Regions from separate parts of the Peribacillus aracenensis genome, predicted to be linked through region 1. Evidence: a T-box and tRNA genes for the amino acid it is inferred to sense, from the RefSeq annotation. Region 1 holds a T-box; the other holds one or more tRNA genes.
What was found. The T-box of region 1 lies ahead of serS (serine--tRNA ligase). A T-box ahead of a tRNA ligase gene usually reads a tRNA of that ligase, here a tRNA-Ser.

Region 1 (11,723 bases):
TGGTTTTCATCAGTTCTGCCCACCATTCTGTTTCATAACGAGCTATTATGCTAAGGTTATAAGAAATCAAATAATGGATCAAAAGTTCAGGTAATGAAAAAGCCGACGAATCTTTATTGAGTGATAGCATGAACTGTCTTTCCGCCAAATTATACCGTATTGGGGAAGGAGCATTATGAATAGGAATGCCATCAGTTTTTAAATGCAGTGTCCCAGGCGCTTCTGAAATATTGTAAACTTGATTCGTTTTAGCTTTCAAAAATTCTTCCATTCGACTGCTGGTCATTTGATAGCTATCCAATGTCGCTGAGGGCAGTTGAAAACCATTTGAAAAGGGTAACATCGTGACGAAATTTTTCTTGGAAATGGACCATGTAAAGTGCTGCATATCCGGTATTTCCTTTATCAGCGTCCCCATGGAAAATTTTTCACCCTCCAAATGCTTGATATGAAATAACTTCTCGGCAATGCAGGTGAAAAGTCCGTTCTTTTGCGTTTTAACTTCGTCCTTTAAAAATTCATATTGTTGTTTTTTCTTCTTTCTCGTAGTAACCCCATGGGCAAGCATCGAGGTTGATTCCGGATAGTTGGGATCGATCGTGAGCAGACAAGCCTTTAACAATTGGGCGAATCCATAAAATGTTAGGATCGGTTGTATGGAAAGTGGTGCAATGGCAGCCTGATTATAATAAGTTTTAGCATGTTCAAGATGGTAAATAAATGGATAACAATTATCATAACTTTTTATTTCCGCTTCTGCTATTTTTTCATGCTTGTAACACTTTTGTAAAAAAAGTTGTGAGGAAGATGCGGAAAAAAAAGGTGTATATTTATCGAAATTATCATTGTTTTCAGGCATTGCAGCGATCCTCCGAATTAATAGAATAATCAAACTTTTATTTCTCTTCTTGACAGTAGTATGTCCTATTGATAACCTACAAATAATATTTTTAAGCAGGAGGGGAAAATAATGTGGGAAAATAAATTTGCAAAAGAAGGTTTAACCTTTGATGATGTCCTATTAATTCCAGCGAAATCAGAGGTTTTGCCGAAAGATGTTAACCTTCAAGTCAACTTAGCTGAAAACTTAAAGCTCAACCTTCCTATCATCAGTGCAGGAATGGATACCGTGACAGAAGCTGAAATGGCAATTGCCATGGCTCGTCAAGGCGGATTAGGTATCATTCATAAAAATATGTCTATTGAAGCACAAGCTGAACTGGTGGATAAAGTAAAACGTTCAGAAAGCGGTGTAATTACCGATCCATTTTTCTTAACGCCGGATCACCAGGTATTTGATGCAGAGCATTTAATGGGTAAATATCGCATTTCGGGTGTTCCTGTAGTCAACAATATAGAGGACCAAAAACTTGTGGGTATCATTACAAACCGTGATTTGCGATTTATTTCCGATTTTTCCTTGAAGATTTCCAGTGTCATGACTGTAGAGAATCTGGTCACAGCGCCAGTGGGAACTAACTTGGAACAAGCAGAGAAGATTCTTCAAAAGTACAAAATTGAAAAGCTTCCCCTTGTAGACGATAATGGAGTCCTTAAAGGACTTATTACGATCAAGGATATCGAGAAAGTCATTGAGTTCCCGAATTCGGCGAAAGATAAGCAAGGAAGATTACTTGCAGGTGCTGCAGTCGGAGTGACTAAGGATACAATGAAGCGTGTTGAAATGCTAGTAAAGTCCCATGTCGATGCAATTGTACTTGATACTGCTCACGGTCATTCAGAAGGCGTTCTTGAAATGGTGAAGGAAATCCGCGGGACATATCCTGAATTGACGATCATTGCCGGTAATGTGGCAACGGCTGAAGGGACTAAAGCACTGATTGAAGCGGGTGCCGATGTAGTCAAAGTTGGAATCGGACCAGGGTCAATCTGTACGACAAGGGTTGTAGCTGGTGTAGGTGTTCCGCAAATCACGGCAGTTTTCGATTGTGCGACAGAAGCAAGAAAACATGGTAAAACGATCATCGCTGATGGCGGAATTAAATACTCTGGTGATATCGTTAAAGCCCTGGCTGCAGGCGGACATGCAGTAATGCTTGGCAGCATGCTTGCAGGTGTAACTGAAAGCCCAGGCGAAACGGAAATTTTCCAAGGCCGCCGTTTTAAAGTGTATCGGGGTATGGGCTCTGTTGCTGCAATGGAAAAGGGATCTAAAGATCGTTACTTCCAAGAAGATAACAAGAAATTCGTACCGGAAGGCATCGAAGGGCGCCTGCCATATAAAGGACCTCTTTCAGATACCATTTTCCAACTGATTGGCGGCATTCGCTCAGGTATGGGATATTGCGGCACAGCCACATTGGAAGAGTTGAGGGAAAACTCTCAATTTGTCAAAATGACCGGTGCCGGGTTAAGGGAGAGCCATCCTCATGATGTCCAAATTACCAAAGAAGCACCGAACTACTCAATGTAATGAATTTAACATATAATCGTCATTAAAATTTATTATTAAAATAGACAGAGTCTGCGATTACTCTGTCTATTTTTTTTATTTTTTCTGTGATAAACTAGACAAGGTGTCAAGGGAATTACATAAAGTTTCTTCTTTGTAATAGAGATTAGCTTAAAAGTTGGAGGTATTGGAAATTGAAAAAAATCAGCAAGATGACCCTCATTTTCACTTTTGTTTTAGTTCTTGTTATGTCGCAATTTGCCTATCAACCGGGGGAAGCTGTTGCTGAATCTGATAATTTAGGTTTAAAAGCAGAGGCAGCCATCGTCATTGATGGTGAAACAGGACAAATCGTGTATGAAAAAAATGCCGATAAAGTATTAGGGATTGCATCCATGTCTAAAATGATGACCGAGTACATCATAATGGAGTCAATCAAAAATGGGAAAATCAGTTGGGATCAAAAAGTTAAAATAAATAAATACGTACATGACCTTTCAAAAGCACCTAATTTGTCGAATGTTGGGTTAACGGAAGGTGAAGATTATACAGTTAAGGAACTATATCAAGCTATGGCCGTCTATTCCGGAAATGCGGCAACAGTGGCTTTAGCACAGTTGGTTTCCGGAAGTGAAAAGAGCTTCGTTAAGTTAATGAACGAAAAAGCAAAGGAATTAGGCTTGAAACACCATAAATTCGTTAATGCCAGCGGTTTGAACAACTCCGATTTATTAGGACAATATCCTTCTGGTAATGAAGATAGTGAAAATATCATGACAGCAAAAGATACTGCCCTTCTTGCTTATCGTTTAATAAACGATTATCCTGAAGTGTTAAAGATCGCCAGCATTCCTAAATTGAAGTTCCGTGATGGAAAAGAATATCCGAACTTCAACTGGATGCTGCCAGGTCTGATATTTGAATATAAAGGCGTAGATGGACTGAAAACGGGTTCTACCGACTTTGCCGGTTATGGACATACAGGGACGGTTATCCGGGACGGTCAGCGCTATATCACGGTGGTTATGAAGTCCACTAATAAAAACGAACGTTTTGCAGATAGCACTAAGCTTATGAACTATGCTTATGCAACCTTTAAAAAGGAAAAAGTCCTTCCGGCCAATTACCAGGTGAAAGGGAAAGAAACACTTTCAGTAGTAAAAGGTAAGGAAAAAAACGTTAAGATCCAATCTGAAAAGGCAATCGAGCTACTTGTTGAAAATGGTGAGAAAGATAACTATAAAACAGATTTAGTGATCGATAAAAACAAATTGAATGATGATGGTAAGCTTACTGCGCCAATCAAAAAAGGTGAAAAGCTAGGTTACATCACAGTCACTCCTAAAAAAGGAGAAGATTACGGGTACATTAACGGCGATCCGGTTAAGGTGAACGTCGTAGCTGCTGAATCTGTTGAAAAGGCAAACTGGTTCGTATTATCAATGCGAGCGGTTGGCGGATTCTTTGGTGACGTATGGAGCAGTGTAGCTTCTACTGTTAAAGGCTGGTTTTAAGTTTCGTGTATAAAACGGTTGCGTAATGTATAAAATTATAGTACATTATGGAAAACAATCTGATTATATAAGAAAGCAATGACAGGATATAGTAACAAGTATTTCTTTCTATAGAGAGCCGATGGCTGGTGGAAATCGGTGTGAGAGTTTTGTGAATCCCTCCTGGAGCAGAGTATGGAAAGCCCTTTGGGTCAGTAAATACTTTCGGTTAAAAGCCGTTATCGAGATAAGTGGTAGGCGTTTTTCATACGCCTTCAACTAGGGTGGCAACGCGGGTTAACTCTCGTCCCTTCTTCAGGGGACGGGAGTTTTTTGCGTTCTTTGATAAATCATCAAACTATTAAGGAGGAACTGAAAATGTTGGATTTGAAATATGTAAGGAATAATTTTGAAGAAGTGAAGCGTGTATTGCAATTTAGAGGAGAAGATTTGACCGATTTAGGTAAATTCGAGGAACTGGATGTAAAGCGTCGGACTTTGATTGCTGATACGGAAAAGCTGAAAAGCGAAAGAAACGAAGTTTCACAGCAAGTGGCCGTATTGAAACGGGAAAAAAAGGACGCAGATCAGTTGATTGCCGAAATGCGTGAAGTTGGTGACCGTATCAAAGGGTTCGATGATGAACTTCGTGAAGTGGAAGCCCAGTTAGAAACATTACTTCTTTCCATTCCGAATATTCCACATGAAAGTGTGCCTGTTGGTGAGACGGAAGACGATAATGTCGAAATCCGTAAATGGGGAGAGTTACCGGAATTCAAGTTTGAACCGAAACCGCACTGGGATGTAGCTGGAGATCTAGGCATCCTGGATTTTGAACGGGCAGCAAAAGTGACCGGAAGCCGATTTGTATTTTATAGGGGTCTTGGTGCACGATTAGAGCGTGCTTTAATTAGCTTTATGTTGGACCTTCATGTTGAGGAACACGGATATGAAGAAATGCTGCCGCCATATATGGTGAACCGTGCAAGCATGACGGGAACAGGTCAATTGCCAAAATTCGAAGAGGATGCTTTCCGTATCGAAAGTGATGATTACTTCTTGATTCCTACAGCCGAAGTCCCGGTGACAAACTTCCATCGTGATGAAATCATGAGCACGGACGATCTGCCGATAAGCTATGCGGCATACAGCGCTTCATTCCGTTCAGAGGCAGGATCTGCTGGTCGTGATACCCGCGGGTTAATTCGTCAGCACCAATTCAATAAAGTTGAATTAGTGAAGTTCGTGAAGCCGGAAGATTCTTATGCAGAATTGGAAAATCTCACAGGTCATGCCGAAAAGGTCCTTCAATTGCTAGGCCTTCCATACCGAGTGCTGAGCATGTGTACGGGAGATCTTGGATTCACTGCTGCTAAAAAGTATGATATCGAGGTTTGGATCCCGAGTTATGGGACGTACCGAGAAATTTCTTCTTGCAGTAACTTTGAAGCATTCCAGGCTAGACGGGCCAATATCCGCTTCAGACGTGATGCAAAAGGCAAACCGGAACATGTCCATACTCTAAATGGATCAGGTCTGGCAATCGGCCGTACAGTGGCTGCCCTTTTGGAAAATTATCAGCAGGAAGATGGCAGTGTTATCATTCCTGAAGTATTACGTCCATATATGCGCGGTGTGGAAGTCATTAAACCGTAAGTTAAAGGGAATCAGCTTCTGATTAAAGAGGCTGATTCTTCTTTTTATAAAGGTTTGAAATTATTTTAAAAAAACTTTATAGAGGGCTTGACTTTAATTTTAATTCCATGTAATATAATAAATGTTGATACGGAGGTATACCCAAGTCCGGCTGAAGGGATCGGTCTTGAAAACCGACAGGGGAGTCAAATCCCGCGGGGGTTCGAATCCCTCTACCTCCTCCATAACTTATTAATAACCACAGCGCATAAATTGGATATCGATAAATTCCGTTACAGATATGTAACGGAATTTTTGTTTTCTAATATATTAAAAAACCACCGGATAACCGGTGGTTTTTCTGTTTTACACATTTCGCAATAACTTGGTTTGCTCCATATATTCAGCAATCCGTTTTATAAGAGGTTCGATGCTTGCTTGATCCTGCATAAGGTCATATTCGTTTATATTTAATCGAAGGACAGGGCAGGCGTTGAATTGATCGATCCATTCTTCGTAACGGCCGTGCATTTCCTGCCAATATTCAATTGGGGTATGCTGTTCCATTGGACGGCCTCGCTCTTGGATCCGGTCGAGGATATCGTCCAGCGAACCTTCGAGATAGATAAGTAAATCAGGGTGCGGGAAGTATGGCGTCATTACCATGGCGTTGAAAAGGCTTGTATAAGTTTCGTAGTCCACATCATTCATCGTGCCTTTTTCATAATGCATTTTTGCAAATATCCCGGTGTCTTCATAAATGGAACGGTCTTGGATAAAACCGCCGCCATATTCGAAGATCTTTTTTTGCTCTTTAAAACGTTCAGCGAGGAAATAGATTTGCAGGTGGAAACTCCAACGATTAAAATCATCGTAAAACTTATCCAGATAGGGGTTCGTATCAACCTTTTCAAAGGATGTCCTGAATTGAAGGGCATCGGCTAAAGCATTGGTCATGGTCGATTTTCCTACGCCAACCGTCCCTGCTATCGTAATGACAGCGTTGTTTGGAATATTATATTTCTTTCGTAAGTTCATTTGACTTTACTCCTTTGTGCAGGGCATTCTCTATTTGGCTGATTATCGTTTTCAAATCATCCTTGTTCCCGACAAAATCCAGCTCATCTCCGTTGAATGTAAGAACAGGTATGTCAGGATGCTGTTTCTCAAATGCTTCCATGAACGTTCGATAATCCGCGGATAACTGCTCTAAATAAATGGAGGATATATTTTTTTCGAAATCACGACCTCTTTTGCCGATTCGGGAGATAAGAGTATCAAGACTTGCATTTAAATAAATCACCATATTAGGTTTAGGCATGTCACGTGTTAAAATATTGAATATTTCAAGGTACTTATTGTATTGTCCGTTCTTTAACGTTCGTTCAGCAAATATCAAGTTCTTGAATATATGGTAATCAGCCACCACGGCTTGGTTATTAGTAAGATACTTTTTTTCGATATCTTCCAATTGTTTATACCGGTTACACAGAAAAAACATTTCTGTTTGAAAGCTCCACTCATCAATATCTTTATAGAATTTCCCGAGAAATGGATTTTCATCTACAATTTCCTTCAATAATGAAATTTGAAAATGATCTGCGATAACTTTTGCAAGTGATGTTTTTCCCACGCCGATTGGACCTTCGACGGTGATAAATGGGGTGGATTTCATCCAATCTGTCCTCCTTCATGAGGTATCAAGCTGAAATTCCCGGTTATTAGGTTTTTCGCCAAGAGATATTGTATCACAGACTTGGGACTTTAGTGATATTTTTGTCAGGTTGATAAAGAAAGAGAATGAAAGATTGTTTATTGGAGGTGGTATGAGGTTAGTGCCTTATTCGATTGGTGCTTAAAAGTCTTCACCATCTTTTATGGATGCCTTGAGAACATGGTTCATCATCTTTAATGCGTAATGATTATCTTCCTTTGATGCAGAAGCGATGCAATCCTTCGGAATCCATAATTTATATTCCCGCATATAGGCGTCATTGGCCGTGAATAGCACGCAGATGTTGCCAGCTATTCCGGTAATGATCAGTGTTTCCGCGTTTAAACGTTTAAGTAGTGTATGGAGTGCCGTCCCATAAAATGCGGAATGTTTCGGCTTGATGAGAAAGAATTCGTCCTGTTGAGGTTTGATCCTTTCGATTAATGAGGCATTTCCTTCATTTTTACATTTATCAATAATTTTATCGAAGTCAGCCTGCCATAAATCATAATGGTCGTTGATATAAATGATTGGAAAACCTTTTTCTTTCATTTGCTTTTTTAATTTCAAAATCGGATCGACGATAAGTTTCGTATGTTCAAGGAGCATATTCCCGTATTTGAAATCAAAATCATTGATCATATCAATGATAAGCAATGCAAAAGAAGGTGATTCAGGTCGATTCATGGTATATCCTCCTATATTGTGAGAATTTACTTGCAGCACGTAGGCCGCATGCGTTACTATTCATTAGAACAAGTAGTATGACCTTTATTTTTGTCTTATATTTGTCTGTTTACTCCTACTTTATATGAGGGGGTTTTTTTATGAAGGATGATGTTTATTACATGAATTTAGCCTTAAAGGAAGCAGAAAAGGCGCAGATGTTGAAAGAAGTGCCGATTGGCGCTTTAATCGTAATAGATGATCAAGTTATTTCGACAGGGCATAACCTGAGGGAAACGGAACAGAATGCGACGGCACATGCGGAGCTGCTTGCGATCAATGAGGCTTGCAAGGAACTTGGCAGTTGGCGCCTGGAAGATGCGACATTATATGTGACGCTGGAACCCTGTCCCATGTGTGCTGGGGCCATCTTGCAATCTAGGGTGAAAAGGGTTGTTTTTGGAGCGCATGATCCAAAGGCTGGCTGTGCGGGAACATTCATGGATCTACTTCAAGATGAACGCTTTAACCATCAATGTGATGTAACAAGCGGTGTATTAGGCGAAGAGTGCGGCTGGATATTGACTTCTTTTTTTAAAGAGCTTAGGGATAGAAAGAAAACTTTGAAAAGAGAGCAAGCACTCAAGATTGCCGAAGAAAATAAATAGGGGAAAAACGAATGTTGAAAAAAAGGTTTGCTTCGTTTGATAAATTTGGAATCAAACTGTTCATGAACAACACTTGCGTTTTTTTTGTTACCTTAGTATAATGAATTATGCGTCGTCATGACGCTGTGAAATTGGTATTACTTTTGCCGTGCTAGACGGGGAGGTAGCGGTGCCCTGTACTCGCAATCCGCTCTAGCGAGGTTGAATCCCTTCTCGAGGTTAGCATTCTGTAGGGCCTGCCTTAAGTAAGTGGTGTTGACGCCCGGGTCCTGCGCAATGGGACTCCATGAACCATGTCAGGTCCGGAAGGAAGCAGCATTAAGTGGAAGTTCTCATGTGCCGCAGGGTTGCCTGGGTCGAGCTAACTGCTTAAGTAACGCTTATGGTTGCTAATCGACAGAAGGTGCACGGCAGTTATTTTACATAAACAAAAAACTCATTCGTATCGGGTGGGTTTTTTTTTATGCCAAGAAGGTAAAGTGCTTGGTACTCTTGAAAAAAATGAAGCAATGATGAAATTTCTTTTTAGACTTTGAAATTAAGGAAATCAGTAATGTATAATAAACAAGATGGAGAAAAGAAGGAGGGATTTCCGTGGGGTATCAAGCATTATACCGGGTGTGGCGGCCACAACAATTCATTGATGTAGTCGGGCAGGAACATGTAACGAAAACGTTGCAGAATGCCTTGGTCGGGCAGAAAGTTTCGCATGCCTATTTATTTTCCGGTCCACGTGGAACAGGGAAAACAAGTGCTGCCAAAATTCTAGCAAAAGCAGTGAATTGTGAGCATGCCCCGATAAGTGAGCCCTGTAACGAATGTGCTACCTGCCGCGGAATCACCGATGGTTCCATATCAGATGTTATAGAAATTGATGCAGCATCCAATAATGGTGTCGAGGAAATCCGTGACATTCGTGATAAGGTTAAATATGCTCCTAACGCGGTTACATATAAAGTTTATATCATCGATGAGGTACATATGCTTTCACAAGGGGCTTTCAATGCGCTTTTAAAGACATTGGAAGAACCTCCGAAGCACGTGATTTTTATATTGGCGACGACTGAACCTCATAAGATTCCACTAACGATCATTTCCCGTTGCCAAAGGTTTGATTTTAAAAGGATCCAGCCTCAAGATATAGTTGGCAGGATGTCACAAATCATTGAAGAAACAGGTGTTTCATGTGATGAACAAGCCCTGCATATCATTGCGAGGGCAGCCGAAGGCGGGATGCGAGATGCACTAAGCCTTCTTGATCAAGCGATATCCTTCAGCTCAGAGACGGTTTCTGTGGAAGATGCATTGACTGTCACCGGCTCTGTGTCACAGGCATTTTTAAGCCGGCTGGCAAAAGCCATATATGATAAAGAAGTAGCGGTGGCACTTGAAGTCCTTGAAGAATTGCTGGCCATGGGAAAAGACCCGGCCAGGTTCATAGAAGACATGATTTATTATTTCCGTGACATGCTTTTGTATCAAACGGCACCGGCACTGGCAGAATCCTTCGAGCGTGTTTTAATAGATCCCCAATTTAAGGAATTGGCAGAAGTCATCTCTTCTGAATCGATTTACTCCATTATTGAAAGCTTCAATCAAACACAGCAGGATATGAAATGGACAAATCATCCAAGGATTTTCCTTGAAGTGGCACTTGTGAAGTTATGTAATGAGCAAAGGCCAAATCAAAGTGATAACGGGCAGCTTCAACAGCTGCTGCAGAAAATAGAAGATTTAGAGAAGAAATTACTTGAAGTGCAGAAAAACGGAATCCCGGCAGCCATGACGGAAAAACCTGCAGAGCAGGCTAAGGCGCAAAGGGCCGTTAAAAAAGCGTATAAAGCACCTGCAGGAAAGATCAATCAAGTTTTGAAACAAGCTACGAAGCCGGATCTTAATGCTGTGAAAAGTAAGTGGGGGGAATTGCTTGAACAGTTAGGTCAGCAAAACCAAAAATCATTGGCAGCTTTATTAACGGAGGCAGAACCTGTTGCTGCGTCTACTGAAGCTTTTGTGGTAAAATTCAAATATGATATTCATTGTCAAATGGCAATGGAAAATAACCGTTTCGTGGAAGTGATAGCCTCGATCATGCAGCAATTGACCGGACACCGAATGGAGATAGCTGGAGTTCCGGAGAGCCAGTGGCAAAGGTTGCGGGAGGATTTCATATCGACACAGCAGTTCGACGGTCCAGAAGAAACGGAATCAAAAGAGGAAGACCCCTTTATAGCAGAGGCTAGAAAATTAGTCGGCGATGATTTACTTGAAATTAAAGAATAATTGGAGGTAAGAAGAATGGGTATGCGCGGCGGTAATATGCAGAACATGATGAAACAAATGCAAAAGATGCAAAAGAAGATGGCAGAGGCACAGGAAGAATTAGGTGAAAAAAAGGTTGAAGGAACTGCTGGCGGCGGAATGGTGACGGTCATCGTGACTGGACATAAAGAAATAGTCGATGTAGTCATCAAACCGGAAGTTGTCGATCCGGATGATATCGATATGCTTCAGGATTTAGTGCTGGCTGCGACTAACGATGCTTTGAAAAAGGCGGAAGAACTGACAAACCAAACGATGGGACAATTCACTAAGGGAATGAACCTTCCGGGTATGTTTTAAGCAAGTTCAAAAGAAACTTCCATTCAGGGGGTTTCTTTTGAAATTTTTAGGAGGAATTCGATGCATTATCCAGAACCAATTTCCAAGCTTATTGACAGTTTTATGAAATTGCCGGGGATTGGTCCTAAAACGGCTGCTCGATTAGCCTTTCATGTATTAAGCATGAAGGAAGATACTGTTTTGGATTTTGCAAAAGCACTTGTTAATGCTAAGCGGAATCTTATGTATTGCTCAGTCTGTGGTCATATTACAGATCAAGATCCCTGTTATATCTGCGAAGATCAAAAGAGGGACAGAAGTTTGATTTGTGTGGTTCAGGACCCTAAAGATGTAATAGCTATGGAAAAGATGAGAGAGTTCAATGGTTTATACCATGTACTGCATGGCAGTATTTCCCCGATGGACGGAATCGGTCCGGAAGATATAAATATTCCTGATTTATTAAAGCGCCTGCAAGATGAAACAGTGCTGGAGGTAATTTTGGCTACTAATCCTAACATTGAAGGTGAAGC
Region 2 (18,120 bases), on a different contig from region 1:
GATAGGTCAGAGGTGGAAGCGTGGCGACATGTGGAGCTGACTGATACTAATAGATCGAGGACTTAACCAACGCTTTTTAAAAAATGAAATACCTTCTTATTATCTAGTTTTGAAGGAATGAAAATTTCTTCTTGCATTTTCTCAAAAAGACGTTATAATAATATATGTCTTGAAAAAATGTTAACATTGTTTGGTGACGATAGCGAAGAGGTCACACCCGTTCCCATTCCGAACACGGCAGTTAAGCTCTTCAGCGCCGATGGTAGTTGGGGGTTTCCCCCTGTGAGAGTAGGACGTCGCCAAGCAGGTTTCATATGGAGGATTAGCTCAGCTGGGAGAGCATCTGCCTTACAAGCAGAGGGTCGGCGGTTCGATCCCGTCATCCTCCACCATTTTACACCTGCCGGTGTAGCTCAACTGGTAGAGCAACTGACTTGTAATCAGTAGGTTGGGGGTTCAAGTCCTCTTGCCGGCACCATTTTAAAATAGTACAAGCACGAGCCATTAGCTCAGTTGGTAGAGCATCTGACTTTTAATCAGAGGGTCGAAGGTTCGAATCCTTCATGGCTCACCATTTTATATGCGGGTGTGGCGGAATTGGCAGACGCACCAGACTTAGGATCTGGCGCCGCAAGGCGTGGGGGTTCAAGTCCCTTCACCCGCATCTTTCATGCGGAAGTAGTTCAGTGGTAGAATACAACCTTGCCAAGGTTGGGGTCGCGGGTTCGAATCCCGTCTTCCGCTCCACTTTTCGTATGTGCCGGGGTGGCGGAACTGGCAGACGCACAGGACTTAAAATCCTGCGGTAGGTGACTACCGTACCGGTTCGATTCCGGTCCTCGGCACCATCATAATATGCGCCCGTAGCTCAATTGGATAGAGCATCTGACTACGAATCAGAAGGTTGTAGGTTCGACTCCCGCCGGGCGCACCATGTTTTTATTGCGGGAAGTAGCTCAGCTTGGTAGAGCACTTGGTTTGGGACCAAGGGGTCGCAGGTTCGAATCCTGTCTTCCCGACCACGTGATTTTTAATGAATGGGGCCTTAGCTCAGCTGGGAGAGCGCCTGCCTTGCACGCAGGAGGTCAGCGGTTCGATCCCGCTAGGCTCCACCATTTTTCAATCAGAAACTTATATTATATTGGCGGTGTAGCTCAGCTGGCTAGAGCGTACGGTTCATACCCGTGAGGTCGGGGGTTCGATCCCCTCCGCCGCTACCAATAAATATAAGGACCTTTAGCTCAGCTGGTTAGAGCAGACGGCTCATAACCGTCCGGTCGTAGGTTCGAGTCCTACAAGGTCCACCATATTCACTTTTTAAAAGCCATGGAGGTATACCCAAGTTCGGCTGAAGGGATCGGTCTTGAAAACCGACAGGGGAGTCAAATCCCGCGGGGGTTCGAATCCCTCTACCTCCTCCATTTTTCAAAAAGCAGCAAGTTGTTTTGAAACACCCTTACATAAAGGATGCGGACGAAACGCTATACACGAAAACTTGATGCAAATCGTTTCATTATTACCGTCGCGGGGTGGAGCAGTCCGGTAGCTCGTCGGGCTCATAACCCGAAGGTCGCAGGTTCAAATCCTGTCCCCGCAATTATTAGGTCCCGTGGTGTAGCGGTTAACATGCCTGCCTGTCACGCAGGAGATCGCGGGTTCGATTCCCGTCGGGACCGCCATTTTTAAAATTCAATACATATGTGGCTCAGTAGCTCAGTCGGTAGAGCAAAGGACTGAAAATCCTTGTGTCGGCGGTTCGATTCCGTCCTGAGCCACCATATTCTAAAAAATTACGGCGATTGTGGCGAAGTGGTTAACGCACCTGATTGTGGTTCAGGCATTCGTGGGTTCGATTCCCATCAGTCGCCCCATTTCGCGGGTGTAGTTTAGTGGTAAAACCTCAGCCTTCCAAGCTGATGATGAGGGTTCGATTCCCTTCACCCGCTCCAAATATGGGCCTATAGCTCAGCTGGTTAGAGCGCACGCCTGATAAGCGTGAGGTCGATGGTTCGAGTCCATTTAGGCCCACCATATTCATTGTTCCGCAGTAGCTCAGTGGTAGAGCATTCGGCTGTTAACCGAACGGTCGTAGGTTCGAGTCCTACCTGCGGAGCCATGGGGAAGTACTCAAGAGGCTGAAGAGGCGCCCCTGCTAAGGGTGTAGGTCGCGCGAGCGGCGCGAGGGTTCAAATCCCTCCTTCTCCGCCAGTTGGCCCGTTGGTCAAGCGGTTAAGACACCGCCCTTTCACGGCGGTAACACGGGTTCGAATCCCGTACGGGTCATAACAAAAAGGGAAGCATACATGAATGTATGCTTCTTTTTTTCATTTCTTTTCATTGATATAACTATCTTTTTGTTTATAGGGAATGTCTCCAAGATTGGATTCTATGTTTTCTTCCTCCAGTGTATCTTCATATACCTTTTGCTTTTTGTTCGGTATGTTCACTCTATTTTTTCCTTCGATATCATTTGCGGCATATCCTTCATAGTCTTCAGGAAACCCATTCGTTTCATCCTCAGTTTTATAAAGATCATTATAATTGTCATGATCGCCTGTGTAATCGGATGGTGTTTCGGATGTACCGAATTTGGCAACTTCACCAAAGCTATCTTCTTTATCCACCATTTCGATTCCATGACGATTTTCAAAATGATCACCCATGGATGGGATTAGTATATCCTCTTCCGCAGGCCGGTCTTGTGAAATCGACCGTTCTGGAGCATGCTCGACACAGTAGAGGGTGCTTGGGATCGCTTCAAGCCTCTCGATGGGGATTTCCCTATTGCAGGTTTTACAATGGCCATACGAGCCTTCCTCCATGGCTTTCAAAGCTTCATCGATTTTCTCCATTTCGGATTGTGCATGTTCATCGAGTGCTTGATTCCGCTCCATCTCGAATAATTCGGTACCAAGATCAGCAGGATGATTATCATAGGATGATAATTCCCCTACGGATTCGGTCTGGCTTTTATCCAGAACGGATTGTTCATCATTTTGAATTCTATTAATTAGCTCATTTTTTTCTTGAAGCAGTTCTTTTTTGAATTTTTGCGTTTGTTGTTTCGTTGCCATATCGGATTCACTCCTTCTAAAGTCTAAATCTCATTTATATTGGTAAGATGGTTGTATTATCTATTACCCGAATCGGAGTATAGGAAAACAATAAGGAACGGATGATAGAAAAAAGGACTGAGCGAATGAGCTCAGTCCCAGGAGATTATATAAGATAGCTGATGAATAATCCAATGGCCATGAGTAAGCCAAAGAAGGTGTTCGTTTGGGCCGTGGCTTTCATTGCTGGCACCATCGTGATCGGCTGCGTTTTACCTACGAAGCCTTTGATTGCGGCCAGGGCTTTCGGGATGCTTAGGAAGGCAAGGAGGATCCACACCGTTACGCTTCCGGTAAGGACTAGCCCAACTAGCCATAGATAAGAGAATGCGAACATGATTGCCATGAATGTCAGGGCGTTTTTCCGGCCCATGACTACCGGCATCGTTTTGCGGCCATGTGCCTTATCTCCGTCATGGTCACGCAGGTTATTCGATAAGTTGATCAACCCGACCAATATTCCACTTGGAATGGCAATTAAGATGGCTGTTGAAGAAACATCACCGGTTTGAATGAAAAAGGCGATCAGGATTATCAAAAAGCCCATGAACAAACCAGAAAAAAGTTCCCCGAATGGTGTATATGAAATGGGCAGGGGGCCGCCTGTATAAAGATAGCCGACAAGCATGCAAACCAGTCCTACTGCAGCAAGCCACCAAGATGATGCGGCACAGATATAGATTCCAATTATCAAGGCGATGGCATACATGCCAAGGGCCAAGTTCATGATTAGTTTGGGGGTCATCCCATGACGGACGATCCCGCCGCCGATGCCTACGGATTCCTCCGTATCCAAGCCCCTCTTGAAATCATAGTATTCATTGAATAAATTGGTTGCAGCTTGTATCAGGATGCTTGCAATCATCATGGCAGCGAATAATAACCAATTCACTCCATCTTCCAAAAGTGCAATGACAGTTCCAAGCAAGACTGGAACAAAAGCTGCGGTTAGTGTATGTGGACGAATTAACTCCCACCAAATCTTCCAGGTCCGTTTAAGGGGAAGTCCGTCGTATTCTGTTTGCATTATTTCTCTCCTCAAAATCATTATTGGTTCTCTCGAAATTATAACAAATATTGAAATGTTGCACAAAAGGTTATCCTAATAAATGCAGGAAAATTGGGCAAGGGTATATTTGGAATTCATAAATGGTGCATTTCCAGAATCAAGGATATTTCTCTACATTCGCTAAGATTCATATAATAAGGAAAAAAGCAGGAAAGAATCGTTCGGTAAAGGGGCGTTTTATTGACATGAGGTTCAAGGGAGGTGTATCTTTAAATAGGTTAAAAAGCTTTTAAAATGTACATTTGGGGGGATTTTTTTGGCTATCTCAGAGGAAACTGAACAGTTTCAGGGACTGGCTTCAGCTATACAAAAGGCGAAGGACTTGAATGATCAAGTTCTATTCAGTCATATTAAGAAAGTTAATTGCAGCAACCCCCTTTCATTTTATCAAGCTGGAAGAGAACGGTACGCGGGTGAACGCTTTTTCTGGGAGGATCCTGCAAAGGATATAACCATCACCGGTTTAGGCAATGTTAAGAAACTCAAAGCGGCATCGAATGCCGAACGTTATAGAGAAGTCGAAAAGAGCTGGATCAAACTGCAGAATACTGCTGTCAAAACAGGAGTGACCGATGTAGAAGCGACAGGTCCGTTACTGTTTGGGGGCTTTTCTTTTGATTATGAAACGGACAGTACGCTCCTGTGGAATCAGTTCGGGGACAACCTGTTTTATATACCTGCCTTCATGCTGTCAATAGTGGGGAAACAAGCTTACTTAACGACAAACTTACTATGTTCGCCTGATGATTCAGAAAAACTCTTCATAGATATGATAAATGAACGGGAAGCTTTCCTTTTCGAAAGCTTGGATGGAAATGGATCGGGTGTGAATTCCCTGGTTATGCAGAGGGAAGTCGAACCTGAGGAATGGAAGCGGACGGTCGAAGAGGCTGTTCAGGAAATCAAGACGACAGATCTCGACAAGATCGTTTTGGCAAGGGAGCTTCGACTTGCTTTTGAACGTTCCATCGATTCAGGGAAAGTGCTTGAACAATTGATTGCTGAGCAGCCTTTAAGCTATATTTTCAGTTTGGAGGCTGGCGGTGACTGTTTTGTAGGTGCCACCCCTGAACGTTTAATCAAGAAAAAGGGAAATGAAGTTTTTTCAACCTGTCTTGCCGGATCGATGGGGCGAGGGAAAGATGAGCAGGAAGATGTTTGTCTTGGTGAAGAATTGCTTCATGACCAAAAGAATTTACAAGAGCATCAATATGTCGTGTCGATGATATCCAATGCTTTTGATTCTGTATGCGAAAAGGTGATGGTTCCTGCAGAACCGACACTTATGAAAAACCGTCATATCCAGCATTTGTACACACCGGTCCGCGGTATATCCAAGGAGGGCGTCACGATTTTTGAATTCGTCGAGAAACTCCATCCTACACCTGCCATGGGCGGACTTCCAAAAGAAAAGGCCGTTGTCCGGATCCGGGAAATGGAAGGTCTTGAACGTGGCTTTTATGCGGGTCCTTTAGGTTGGGTGGATACGTATGGAAACGGGGAATTCGCTGTAGGGATTCGTTCTGCCCTTATACAGAACAATGAGGCATCCCTCTTTGCCGGATGCGGGGTAGTCGAAGATTCGACTCCCGAAAGTGAATTCCGGGAAACAGGGATTAAATTCAATCCGATGTTAAGTGCTTTAGGAGGAAATCTTAATGAATGACCGAGATGCATTGACAGCGTATGCTGCTTCATTCGTCGATGAGCTGGCACAAAATGAGGTGAAGCATGTGGTGGTGAGCCCAGGTTCACGATCCACGCCTATAGCTTTGTTACTAGTGGAACATCCTGATATCAAAATTCATATTAATGTGGATGAGCGTTCGGCTGCTTTTTTTGCCCTTGGTTTGGCTAAGGCCTTAAAAGAACCTGTCGGACTTCTTTGTACGTCCGGTACAGCCGCAGCAAACTACTACCCAGCCGTCATTGAGGCTTTCTATTCAAGAGTGCCGCTTATTGTGCTTACTGCTGACCGCCCGCATGAATTGCGTGATGTCGGAGCCCCGCAGGCGATCGATCAACTACATCTTTACGGGAGACATGTAAAATGGTTTGTCGAAATGGCACTTCCTGAAAGCACGGATGGGATGATGCGGTATGCCAGAACGGTCGGCGCAAGGGCGGTGGCTACAGCGGCGGCTGAACCTGCAGGGCCTGTACATTTGAATTTCCCGCTTCGTGAACCATTGATTCCGGATCTGGAGAAAGCAAAGGAGTACAGGCAAAATAAAATAACGCCTGCAGTGGTGATTGACAGTGGAGAACGGTCACTGTCCGCATCACAAATAGAAGCTGTTGCAACTACATTGTCACAAGCTAAGCAAGGTATCATCGTATGTGGCGAATTACCGCATCCCGAGATGAAGGAAGCCATCGTCGCATTAGCGGAAAAACTTGCTTTTCCTATACTGGCTGATCCCCTTTCGCAGTTAAGGAGTGGTAGTCACGACAAAGCCGTCATAATTGATGCGTACGATACGTTTTTGCGCGATGAAACGGCAAAAGCGGCTTTCAGGCCGGAAGTGATCTTGCGTTTCGGGGCAATGCCTGTTTCTAAACCCTTATTGTTATTCATGAAAAAACAAAAACAGGCAATCACTTTGGTCGTCGATGGCGGAGCAGGCTGGCGTGAACCAGCCGGATTGGCAACGAATATGATTTACAGCGAAGAGAAAGATTTTTGTTTGAAAATGGCTGATAAAATTATTTCTTCCCCTGATGATGAATGGCTTCGCTTATGGCAGACCGTCAACGGTACGACGAAGGATGCCCTGGCCTCCGTCAGGGATGAATCGGAGTTAAGTGAAGGCAAGCTGTTCGCCCTGCTTGCTGATATGATGCCATTGAAATCGACGCTGTTTGTCGGGAATAGCATGCCCATACGTGATTTAGATACCTTCTTTTTGAATAATGGAAAAGGAATCAAGACAATGGCAAATCGAGGTGCGAATGGGATCGATGGTGTCGTTTCGACCGCTCTTGGCGTAAGTACGGTATCGAAAAATACAGTGCTGGCGATCGGGGATTTAAGCTTTTTCCATGATATGAATGGCTTGCTTGCAGCAAAGCTTCAAAAACAAAATATCACGATATTGCTTGTTAATAATGATGGCGGCGGCATATTCTCCTTCTTGCCTCAGGCGAATGAGAGGGAACATTTCGAAACGCTATTCGGCACGCCTCATGGGCTTGATTTTTCCCATACTTCCCAACTTTATGGCGGTAAATACAACAAGGTGCAAAGTTGGGGTGAGTTTGAGAAGGTATTTACGGAGTCATTCGAAATTCAAGGTCTGAAAATCATCGAAGTACCGACAGAAAGAGAGTCCAATTTACAAAAGCATCGAAATTTGTGGAGCTTTGTTTCCCAGGAAATAAAAATGGTGTTAGATAGGGAAATATCATGAATATTGTCAGCAAGGATGTCAATTATGCTGTTGAAATAACGGGAAATGGAGATCCTCTTGTACTTTTACATGGATTTACGGGAAATCGGGATACATGGAAATTCCTCATTCCGCTACTGAGTGACAGGTATACCATGATAATGGTCGACATCATCGGTCATGGCATGTCCGCGTCACCAGCCGATCATCGGAGGTATGAGATGGAGCGTGTGGCTGAGGATATCAAGCATATTTTGGATGTGTTACATTTCCCGAAAGCCCATATCCTTGGATACTCGATGGGCGGAAGGCTCGGATTGGGATTTGCCTGTTTGTATCCTGAGTATGTTGATACACTGATATTGGAGAGCGCTTCACCAGGCCTTTTAACAGAAGGGGAACGGGAAGTCCGAAGGGAAAATGATAGGAAGCTTGCCGAACGGGTTCTTGTAAATGGAATGGAAGCATTTGTGGATCAATGGGAAAACATCCCGCTATTTGAAAGTCAAAAACGTTTGTCGGCCAAAACGAGGTCAGCCATTCGGGAGCAGCGGTTGGCGAATGACCCTGCCGGTCTTTCCAATAGCCTTCTTGGTATGGGGACAGGCAGTCAGGCTTCATACTGGGAACAACTGCAAACTCTTGATTTCCCAGTGCTTCTTGTAACCGGTGAACTCGACCGTAAGTTTTGTGACATTGCGGACTCCATGATGGGAAAGCTGAAGCGGGCCGAGTGGAAAATAATAAATGATGCGGGACATGCGATTCATGTGGAAGTTGGAGAAAAGTTTGGTAAAATAATAAGTGAGTTTTTAAAGCGAAATAAAAGGAGGAATTAAGATGACGATACAATGGGAAACAATACGTGAGTATGATGAAATTCTGTATGAAAAATATAACGGGATTGCTAAAGTGTCCATCAACCGACCACATGTACATAATGCATTCACGCCAAAAACGACTGCTGAAATGATTGATGCATTCGCAAGGGCGCGTGATGATTCAAGCATTGGTGTCATTATTTTAACAGGTGTAGGCGGCAAAGCATTCTGTTCAGGCGGAGATCAAAAAGTACGCGGAAATGGCGGATATGTAGGTGAAGATAACATTCCGCGTCTAAATGTTCTTGATTTGCAACGTTTGATCCGTGTAATTCCAAAACCGGTCGTAGCCATGGTTGCAGGATATGCAATTGGTGGAGGAAATGTCTTGAACGTGGTATGTGACTTGACGATTGCTGCTGACAATGCAATTTTCGGACAAACTGGACCGAATGTGGGAAGCTTTGATGCTGGTTATGGTTCTGGCTACCTTGCACGTATCGTGGGTCATAAAAAGGCACGCGAAATCTGGTACCTATGCCGTCAATACAATGCACAGGAAGCATTGGACATGGGATTGGTCAACACGGTTGTACCTTTGGACGAATTGGAAACGGAAACGGTTAAATGGTGTGAAGAAATGCTTGAGAAGAGCCCGACTGCACTTCGTTTCTTGAAAGCGGCAATGAACGCTGATACGGATGGCCTTGCAGGTCTTCAACAATTGGCTGGTGACGCTACACTTTTATACTATACAACAGAAGAAGCAAAAGAAGGCCGCGATGCATTCAAAGAAAAACGCACTCCGGACTTTGGGCAATTCCCTCGTTTCCCTTAATGAAACGTGTGAATCGATGAGACTGACAGCTTGGCGGAAAATCGCCGGGCTGTTTTCTATATCAAAATGGAAGAGGGTAAGCAGCAATGGCAGAAGAAAAGTTGCCGAACTGGCTGAAAAATCGGGCGCATCTTTCACCGGATCGCCCGGCAATTGAGTTTGAAGGTCATACGTATAGCTTTCTTGAACTGCATACATTATCGGAGAAAATGGCTGGTAAGCTGGCAAGCGTTGGTCTGGGCGCTGGCGATTCATGTGCGGTTTTGCTCCGTAACCATATTGATGGTGTCGTCGTTATCCATGCACTACTTTATCTCGGTGTGAAGATTGTGATGCTGAATAATAAGCTAACGGCAAAAGAGCTGTCCTGGCAGATTGGGGATAGTGGATCTGCCCATTTGGTATCAGAAGGCTCCTTCTCCGGCAAACTCTCTGATATTGGTGGGATTCTCCCAGAATTGAACCTTCATTTAATGGAAGAATTGCCGGATGGCACTGCGGAGATACTTCAAGAGTTTTACCTTGAGGATACCGCGACCATCATGTACACATCAGGTACGACAGGAAATCCAAAAGGAGTGATCCAATCATTCGGCAACCATTGGTGGAGTGCCGTCGGGTCGGTTCTGAACCTTGGATTGCATGAGGAAGATTCGTGGTATTGTGCTGTTCCCATCTTTCATATTAGCGGTTTATCCATCCTGATGAAAAATGTGATATATGGCATGAAGGTCGTTTTGGCAGAACGTTTCGATGAACGGGAGGCAAACCGGAGTATCCAGGAAAATGGCGTGACGATCATTTCGGTCGTGACGACAATGCTGAATAGGATGCTGCAGGATTTGAAGGGAGCAAGCTATCCGGCAACGTTTCGCTGTTTCCTGTTGGGCGGCGGCCCTGCACCCGTCCATTTACTTGAGGTATGTAAGGAGAAAGGGATTCCCGTCTATCAAACATATGGGATGACCGAAACGTCTTCACAGATTGTAACACTGGCACCGGAGTATAGCATGACAAAAATCGGCTCGGCGGGAAAGCCTTTGTTTCCTTCGCAGTTACGGATAGAGAAAGACGGAACGATGTGTGAACCGGGTGCAGTGGGCGAAATCGTGGTTTCAGGTCCGAATGTGACGAAAGGCTATTTTAATCGGCTGGATGCTACACAGCAGGCCATTACCGATGGATGGCTTTATACTGGGGACCTTGGTTATCTCGATGAGGAAGGCTTTTTATATGTGCTTGACCGACGCTCGGATTTAATCATTTCCGGCGGTGAAAATGTCTACCCGGCCGAGATCGAAAATGTCCTAAGTAAGCACCCAGATGTTTTCGAAGCGGGAGTAACGGGGACTGACGATGAAAAATGGGGACAGGTCCCACTTGCCTTTGTCGTCTTGCATCAAGGCGCAGAACTTGATGAGAGCGAACTGCTGGAATATTGCAGGGGATATTTGGCATCATATAAAATTCCCCAGAATGTGATTTTTTGCAAGGAGCTTCCCCGGAATGGAGCAAGCAAGCTTTTGAGACGGGAACTGAAGAAGGAAATGGGGGAATGGCAATGAAGTTATCCTCCATTTCCCTTAAGCTCATTAAGGCCCCTTTAAAGCGGTCATTCAAGACGCATCTTGAAACGGTAAGCGATCGGGAAGTGATAATTGTCGAAGCCATGGATGAAGACGGATTGATTGGATACGGGGAAGCTGTTCCTTTTACAAGTCCTTGGTATACCGAGGAAACGATCAAGACATGCTTTCATATGCTGGATGATTTCTTAATTCCGCTGACATTGGCCAGTCAGATCAGGCACCCTGATGAGCTGCCGAACTTATGGAGCGGAATCAGACGGAATGCGATGGCGAAGTCGGCTTTAGAGCAGGCAATCCTTGATTTATATGCGAAGCAGAAAGGAATCTACCTCGGACGGCTGTTTGGCGGCGAACGAAGCGAAGTGGCCGCTGGTGTAGTCGTTGCATCCAATGACATAGAAGATGCGATGCGCCAGATCGAGGATTTTTCCGGATCTGGGTATCAGCGTTATAAAATAAAAATCAATCCTCAAAGTGATCTGGAGTTTTTAGGGGAAATACGTCGGGCCTATCCCGATATCCCGCTAATGGCAGATGCCAATTCAGCGTACAGTCTGGGTGACATCCCGCATCTTCAGAAGCTTGATTCGTTTAAGCTGATGATGATTGAGCAGCCGCTTGGACATGACGACATTGTGGAACATTCTTTTTTGCAGAAACAACTGCAGACACCCATTTGCCTTGATGAAAGCATAAATTCATTTCATGATGCCAAAAGTGCACTGTCGCTCCAAAGCTGTGGGGTGATCAACATTAAGATGGCTAAAGTCGGCGGCTGGATGGAAGCTGTAAGAATCCATGATCTATGCCTGGGTAATGGTGTCCCCGTTTGGTGCGGCGGTATGATTGAATTTGGCATTTCACGTGCACATAATATCGCACTTGCCACATTAAAAGGATTCACGATTCCCGGGGATATATCATCTTCATCCCGTTATTGGGAAGAGGATATAATCGATCCCGAAGTCATTGTCGAAAATGGCATGATCCAAGTTCCCGATAAAGCTGGAATCGGTTTTGCCATCAATGAAAAACGATTAAAGGAATTGACTACATATAGTAAACTGTACAAATGAAAACATCAAAAGAGGTGCATTACGGCCTCTTTTGATTAAAATATTGATAATCTTCCTTTTTTCCTCCCACGTTTTGTGTAACTCACCCTTTTAGTATTTTTTTGACAGGAATCCCACCCTTTTGGTAAATGATTTAATAGGATAAATAAAATATAAGTTTGAAGTTTCGATTGGCATCCCCCGATCCATGATTTTTTAAAGGGTATGACTGGTTAACCTAGGCCCTGATAAACTATATTTTTTTCGGAAAATGGGGTTTTGTCTATTTTTTCTTTATTGGATTATTTTGTATAATGAAATCAAAAGAATGGCAAACAAGGGAAAGGGAGGGGAGCGTGTATGAAAAAACCGTACCTAATTGCGGAAATTCTACTGAGAAGAGGCATGCCTGACTATGTCATAAAAGAAGTGACGGCTTTGAAGGAATGCGAGCTGTTTCTTTTGAAGAGAAAGTGGGGCCTCTATGACCGGAAGACAGGTGCGTAAAGAATTGAAGTAAAAAGGGAACCGTTCCGAGCCGGTCCCCATGCGTTTTAAGGCTTACTAAGCCGGTACCTATTGACAGGGCGGCCTATGCTGCCATACTGTACGTCAAGCTGAAGGACTTCTTCGCCATGCAAGTATTCGAGATAGCGCCTTGCTGTAACTCTGGCGATACCAATCCCATCAGCCACTTCTTCTGCAGATAGCGACCCAGGCTGGGTCTTTATGAACTTCGTCACTTGCTCAAGAGTCGCGCCATTCAATCCTTTGGGAACATCATATTTCGGACTCGCTTCAGAATGTGTTTTATTTTGAAAGAGAATTCGGTCGAGCTGGGTTTGAGAAATTTGATGGTCAGGTTCAACCTCCATCCGAAAAGCGAAGTATTGTTCCAGCGTATGTTTTAGCCTATCGAATTTAAATGGCTTGATTAAATAGTCAAAAGCCCCGTTCTGCATCATTTTTCTGATCGTTTTCTGATCATTTGCCGCTGAAATGATGATGACATCCACATCAATTTGCTCTTTTCTGATTTGATAAAGTGTATCAACCCCGTTTAAAGAAGGCATGAAGATGTCCAAAATGACAAGGTCGGGTTTAGACTGCCTGATTTTTTCCAGACCTTCAAGCCCGTTTGAAGCTGTATCAACGACTTTAAAAGCAGGCAGGCGCTCAATGAACTGTTTGTTGACCTCTTGGACCATTGGGTCGTCTTCAATTAAAAGTACACGAATTTGGTTAGTCATTTTGGTTCTCCTCTATATCGTGCATGGGAAAAGAAAGAAAAAAGCTTGTTCCTTCGTTAGGGCGTGTTGTGAATTTCATCTCGCCGTTCGCTTTTTTTACAATTTGGTCTATTAGATAAAGACCAATTCCTGATCCTTCCGCACCTTTTGTTGTAAAACCATACTCGAATATATCTTTATGAATGTCCTCGGGAATGCCGGGACCATTATCCTCAAGCACGATTTGACAATGACGTTCATCCTGGTAGATGGATAAATAAACTTGTTTTGTTTCCTCAGAACAATGCTTTAGCGCTGCATATGAGTTTTCGATCAGGTTTCCGATTATCAAAACAAAATCGTGATGATCCAAATCAGCGGGGAATCGGTCCAATTTCGTGTGCTTGTCCATGATGAGCTCGATTCCGAGTTCCCGTCCCAATGAGATCTTACTTAATATCAGCCCCACTAAATTATCATCGTGAATGTGCTTCGTTAAAAACCTGGTCAATTCCTCTTGTTCTTCCGTGATCTGAAAAATGTAATGCAGTGCTTCGTCAAGATTACCGAGCTGGATCAATCCTGCTATCGTATGAAGTTTGTTCATATGTTCATGGTTTTGAACACGCAGGGCTTCAACGAATGCTTTGACACTAGTCAACTCTTCAGCTAGCTTCGTCACATCGGTGCGATCCTGGAAAATGGCTACGGCACCGATCGTTTTATCCGCAATCTTTATCGGTACCCGGTTGCTTACAATATTCCTGTTTTGAACGGAGATTTCCTGATTGAAGATGGGAGATGTCCGATCAAGCACTTCCGGGAGACGGGTATCGTGTATAATATCATTGATATTCTTGCCGATGACTTCACCGTTGATATTGAATATTTGCTTAGCCTTTTCATTGAAAATCGTGATCGTTTCATTATTATCTATGGCGATGACCCCTTCATGCATCGCGTTGAATGCGGCTGTCCTTTCAACCAACATCCGTGAAATTTCATGTGGTTCAAGTTGGAAGGTCTCTTTTTTTATCCTTCTTGCCATGAGCCATGAGCCGCATACCCCGAATAGAAGTGTAAGGACCAGGATAATCGCGATTTCGCCTTTCAGATCCTTGATTAACTCCGGTATCGTAGGCAAGATATTCCCAACCAGGACGACGCCGATTTGCTCTCTATCTTTATCAAGGATCGGGACAAAGGCGCGGACGGAAATGCCAAGTTCGCCAGCCGCCTTTGAAAGATACTCATGCTCAGCGAAAGCAGCGCTTTCATCACTGCTTTCCGAAGGGGTCCCCAATTGGCTGAACACCGGATGGGAATAACGTATATGCTGATTGTTGAGCACAACTATATAATCTGCTTGATGGATTTTCCTTAAGTTTTCAATAATCGGATTGAGCTGCGTCCATCCTTCGGGCTTACGGACCAATTTTTGTACTTCTGGGAGTTCGGCAATGGTATGGGCAGTGATCATGGATCGTTTGCCGATTTCATCTTCCTTGACTGAAACGATGTTTCCGAATATAAAAATCCCGCCTATTAGTATCGAAAAAGCGACGATTACGAATGATAGCAGGGTGATTTTAATTTGAATGGGCATATGAAAGGATTTATCCATTGTTTTTCCTCCATTACTTCTATACTTTATAGTAACAGAATTTCTATCACTTTTCGCCATTTTTCGCGCATTGTATTACGACAGTAAAAAGCTGTGATAGAATAGTGATAATGTGAAGTGAGCGGTGAGGAGTTGTCGGTATGCGTGCATTATGGGGGTACTTATTATTAATTGGCCTGGGGCTGTTGATAGCAGTGTATATATCGTTTCAATCGTTCTTTACAAGCTTCGGTTTCAATTTGCCGAAGGATGAGGAGCAGGTCGGGATGAAGGATCAAATCGTGATTAAGTTCAGTCATGTCGTTGCCGAAAATACACCTAAAGGGCAAGCTGCGAACAGGTTTGCCCAACTTGTCGATGAATATACAGATCATCGTGTCAAAATTGAAGTTTACCCTAATCAGTCATTATATAGTGACCATGAAGAAATCAAGGCATTACAAGAAAACAAAGTGCAGATGATTGCTCCAACTACATCTAAAATTACGAGCATATCAAAGAAATGGATGCTATTGGACCTTCCATACGTCTTTCCGACGGACGCTGCTTTGCAGGAAGCATTGAATGGGGAAGTGGGGGAAGAGCTGCTTAAGCAGCTGAATACCATCGATATAGAGGGACTCGCATTTTGGTCGAATAACTATAAACAGATTACAAGCAGTAAACCGATACGGCATCCAAGGGATTTTGCCGGAAAGAATTTTAGAATCATGCCAAGTGCAGTCCTGGAAAGCCAATTCAAGCATTTTGGGGCGACAACTTCTGTGCTGGAGTTTAATGAAACGTTTAAAAGCCTTGAAATCAATGAAACGGACAGCCAGGAAAATACGATTTCGAATATCTATTCCAAGAAATTATATGAGGTGCAAAAATATTTAACGATCAGTGATCATGGCTATTTAGGCTATGTCGTCATGATAAATAAGCCGTTTTGGAACAAACTCCCGTTGGACATTCAGCAGCAAATCCAACGGGCGATGGATGATACAACGAAATGGCTATGGATCAAATCAAATGAATTGAATCAGGAACAGCTTAAGGAAATCCAGCAAAAATCGAATATCGACATCTATACACTGTCAGATGAAGAAAAGAAGGAATGGATGGATGAGATGACCGTCATCTATCCGGAATTCGAATCAACGATCGGAACAGAATTGATGATGAAGATGGAAAAGATCCGTGATAAGCATTTAAACGAATAACGAAAACACTCATTAAATAGCAGGGGACAAAAAAAGAGCGGACCCAATGGGCCGGCTCTTTTTCCTATTGCAATGCAGTTTGAAGTGTCTTGATATTTTTTTCCATTAAACTGAAGTAATCTTCACCGGCTTCGATATCTTTATCCGTCAACACGGAAAGGTTATGGAGCTCAAGTGATTTCGCTCCCATTTCCTTTTGGATGATCTCGGTTAGTTTAGAACTGATATTCTGCTCATAGATGACGTAGTTCAAGTCTTCCTTTTCAGCCATGGTCACGATTTTTCCCAATTCCTTTTGAGAAGGTTCGTTTGAAGACGTTAGTCCTGTGACGCCAATTTGTTCCAATCCATAGCGCTCCTCCCAATAACCATATGCAGAATGGGAAACGATGATCTTATTGGTACGGCCCGACTCGATCGTCGTCGCAAAATTTTTATCAAGTGCCTCAAGCTTTTCGGAAAGCTTGTTGAAATGATTGTTGAAATATTCTTCCTGTTCCGGCATTTTTTTCGTTAACTCGTCCTTGATGGTTTTAGCCATGTCAATGGAATAGATGGGATCTAACCACAAATGCGGATTAACGCCCCCATGGTCATGACCGTCTTCTTCATGTGAATGTTCCTCTTCGTGTGCATGCTCATCTTCATCAAGATGAACCGTCTCACCCACCGCAATCGTTCTGACGCCTTCTTTGCTTAGAATTGGTTCAGCCTTGGTTACAAAGCCTTCTAGATTATAGCCAATATAGAAAAATAGGTCTGACTCAGCCATTTTTACAATATCTTTTTGAGAGGGTTCGAATGAATGTTCATCCGTTCCGGGAGGATAAACCGTCTCGACATTTACGTACTTCCCGCCAATGGCCTCCGTGAAGTACTGTAAAGGGTAAACCGTCGTATATATATCTAAGGCATCCTTGGTTTCATCTTTTCTCGATTCTTCCTTTGAGTTGCCGCAGGCTGACAGAAATACTGCAGTAACAAGGAAAAGTGAGAGCAATGCTCGGATTTTCATATGAAATGCTCCTTTATAATTCGTATTGATTACGATTTGAATGTTATGTGGTAAAAACGAAATGATTACGATTTGACTTCTGTATGATACAAAAGATTGCAAAAGAAAGCAAGGTTTTTTTCTATTGGCCCTTACTTTTTTCTTTTTTCTCGGGAACAAGGTCAATGCCCCCTGGATGAAACGGATGACATTTAAGAATCCGGGTGAGTGCTAACCAGCTTCCTTTTATAGGTCCGAAACGATTGATCGCTTCCAAACCATAATGGGAACAAGTTGGATAAAAACGGCAAGTAGGCGGTTTTAATGGAGAAATGGCAACTTGGTAAAAACGGATGATTCCCATTAATATTTTTTTCAACACAAGGCTTTCATCTCTTTTCGAGTAAATTCACTACCCTTCATTATAGCATATTTTCTAGGTTTCCAATAAGGGTAAAAAAGGAATAAGCATAGGGGTAATCCGATAGATATAATAAGAATTATTTTTAATGGATGAAATATATTGTTATTCAAGGTAAAATAGAGATGACATACAATTAAGGAGTGAATTAAATGCCTTCAGTTGAAAGCTTTGAATTAGATCATAATGCTGTTAAAGCCCCATATGTTAGACATTGCGGTGTCCATAAGGTAGGAACAGACGGTGTTGTTAATAAATTTGATATCCGTTTTTGCCAGCCGAATAAACAAGCGATGAAGCCGGATACGATCCATACCCTGGAACACTTGCTTGCATTCAATATCCGTAAACATTCCGAGCGCTACGATCACTTTGATATTATCGATATTTCGCCAATGGGATGTCAAACAGGATATTACCTTGTTGTCAGCGGTGAGCCGACAGTGACGGAAATCATCGATGTTCTTGAAGATACATTCAAGGATGCTGTTACAATTACTGAAATTCCAGCTGCAAACGAAAAACAATGCGGCCAAGCAAAATTGCATGATCTTGAAGGGGCCAAGAAATTAATGAATTTCTGGCTTGCACAAGATAAAGAAGATCTTCATAAAGTTTTCGGTTAATAAAAAAGTTCCTGTCCTATTGTGACAGGAACTTTTTTCATTTTTCGGGTTCTCCTTTTTCCCCCTCTTCCTTAGGCAAAGGATCGATGGGATCCACTGTATGCTTGTAGCTGTACCCTTTTCCGATTGTTAGGACCGATAAGGCCA

Region 2: it encodes a tRNA-Ser, which carries the amino acid that the T-box ahead of serS (serine--tRNA ligase) is inferred to sense. The anticodon was not compared.

Annotation. Positions count from the first base shown of each region.
Region 1 is NZ_JANZMJ010000055.1:545-12,267, forward strand. Features, by position in the region: gene N0M92_RS28240 (YaaC family protein) at 1-859, opposite strand, end outside; gene guaB (IMP dehydrogenase) at 971-2,434, shown strand; gene N0M92_RS28250 (D-alanyl-D-alanine carboxypeptidase family protein) at 2,608-3,927, shown strand; T-box leader at 3,997-4,221, shown strand; gene serS (serine--tRNA ligase) at 4,285-5,562, shown strand; tRNA gene N0M92_RS28260 (tRNA-Ser) at 5,694-5,786, shown strand; gene N0M92_RS28265 (deoxynucleoside kinase) at 5,908-6,579, opposite strand; gene N0M92_RS28270 (deoxynucleoside kinase) at 6,557-7,216, opposite strand; gene N0M92_RS28275 (isochorismatase family cysteine hydrolase) at 7,397-7,942, opposite strand; gene tadA (tRNA adenosine(34) deaminase TadA) at 8,083-8,589, shown strand; RNA gene ffs (signal recognition particle sRNA large type) at 8,736-9,000, shown strand; gene dnaX (DNA polymerase III subunit gamma/tau) at 9,184-10,872, shown strand; gene N0M92_RS28295 (YbaB/EbfC family nucleoid-associated protein) at 10,894-11,211, shown strand; gene recR (recombination mediator RecR) at 11,272-11,723, shown strand, end outside.
Region 2 is NZ_JANZMJ010000005.1:212,146-230,265, reverse strand. Features, by position in the region: partial or broken rRNA gene N0M92_RS08160 (23S ribosomal RNA) at 1-70, shown strand, start outside; rRNA gene rrf (5S ribosomal RNA) at 190-305, shown strand; tRNA gene N0M92_RS08150 (tRNA-Val) at 317-392, shown strand; tRNA gene N0M92_RS08145 (tRNA-Thr) at 403-478, shown strand; tRNA gene N0M92_RS08140 (tRNA-Lys) at 499-574, shown strand; tRNA gene N0M92_RS08135 (tRNA-Leu) at 583-664, shown strand; tRNA gene N0M92_RS08130 (tRNA-Gly) at 673-747, shown strand; tRNA gene N0M92_RS08125 (tRNA-Leu) at 760-848, shown strand; tRNA gene N0M92_RS08120 (tRNA-Arg) at 858-934, shown strand; tRNA gene N0M92_RS08115 (tRNA-Pro) at 946-1,022, shown strand; tRNA gene N0M92_RS08110 (tRNA-Ala) at 1,040-1,115, shown strand; tRNA gene N0M92_RS08105 (tRNA-Met) at 1,144-1,220, shown strand; tRNA gene N0M92_RS08100 (tRNA-Ile) at 1,231-1,307, shown strand; tRNA gene N0M92_RS08095 (tRNA-Ser) at 1,329-1,421, shown strand; tRNA gene N0M92_RS08090 (tRNA-Met) at 1,524-1,597, shown strand; tRNA gene N0M92_RS08085 (tRNA-Asp) at 1,604-1,679, shown strand; tRNA gene N0M92_RS08080 (tRNA-Phe) at 1,703-1,778, shown strand; tRNA gene N0M92_RS08075 (tRNA-His) at 1,796-1,871, shown strand; tRNA gene N0M92_RS08070 (tRNA-Gly) at 1,876-1,949, shown strand; tRNA gene N0M92_RS08065 (tRNA-Ile) at 1,955-2,031, shown strand; tRNA gene N0M92_RS08060 (tRNA-Asn) at 2,042-2,116, shown strand; tRNA gene N0M92_RS08055 (tRNA-Ser) at 2,118-2,208, shown strand; tRNA gene N0M92_RS08050 (tRNA-Glu) at 2,212-2,283, shown strand; gene N0M92_RS08045 (TraR/DksA C4-type zinc finger protein) at 2,325-3,074, opposite strand; gene N0M92_RS08040 (1,4-dihydroxy-2-naphthoate polyprenyltransferase) at 3,220-4,140, opposite strand; gene N0M92_RS08035 (isochorismate synthase) at 4,439-5,848, shown strand; gene menD (2-succinyl-5-enolpyruvyl-6-hydroxy-3-cyclohexene-1-carboxylic-acid synthase) at 5,841-7,592, shown strand; gene menH (2-succinyl-6-hydroxy-2,4-cyclohexadiene-1-carboxylate synthase) at 7,589-8,410, shown strand; gene menB (1,4-dihydroxy-2-naphthoyl-CoA synthase) at 8,412-9,230, shown strand; gene N0M92_RS08015 (o-succinylbenzoate--CoA ligase) at 9,317-10,795, shown strand; gene menC (o-succinylbenzoate synthase) at 10,792-11,895, shown strand; gene N0M92_RS08005 (hypothetical protein) at 12,235-12,381, shown strand; gene N0M92_RS08000 (response regulator) at 12,429-13,124, opposite strand; gene N0M92_RS07995 (ATP-binding protein) at 13,117-14,727, opposite strand; gene N0M92_RS07990 (DctP family TRAP transporter solute-binding subunit) at 14,868-15,932, shown strand; gene N0M92_RS07985 (metal ABC transporter solute-binding protein, Zn/Mn family) at 15,997-16,947, opposite strand; gene yidD (membrane protein insertion efficiency factor YidD) at 17,069-17,290, opposite strand; gene N0M92_RS07975 (S-ribosylhomocysteine lyase) at 17,500-17,973, shown strand; gene ytzI (YtzI protein) at 18,011-18,120, opposite strand, start outside.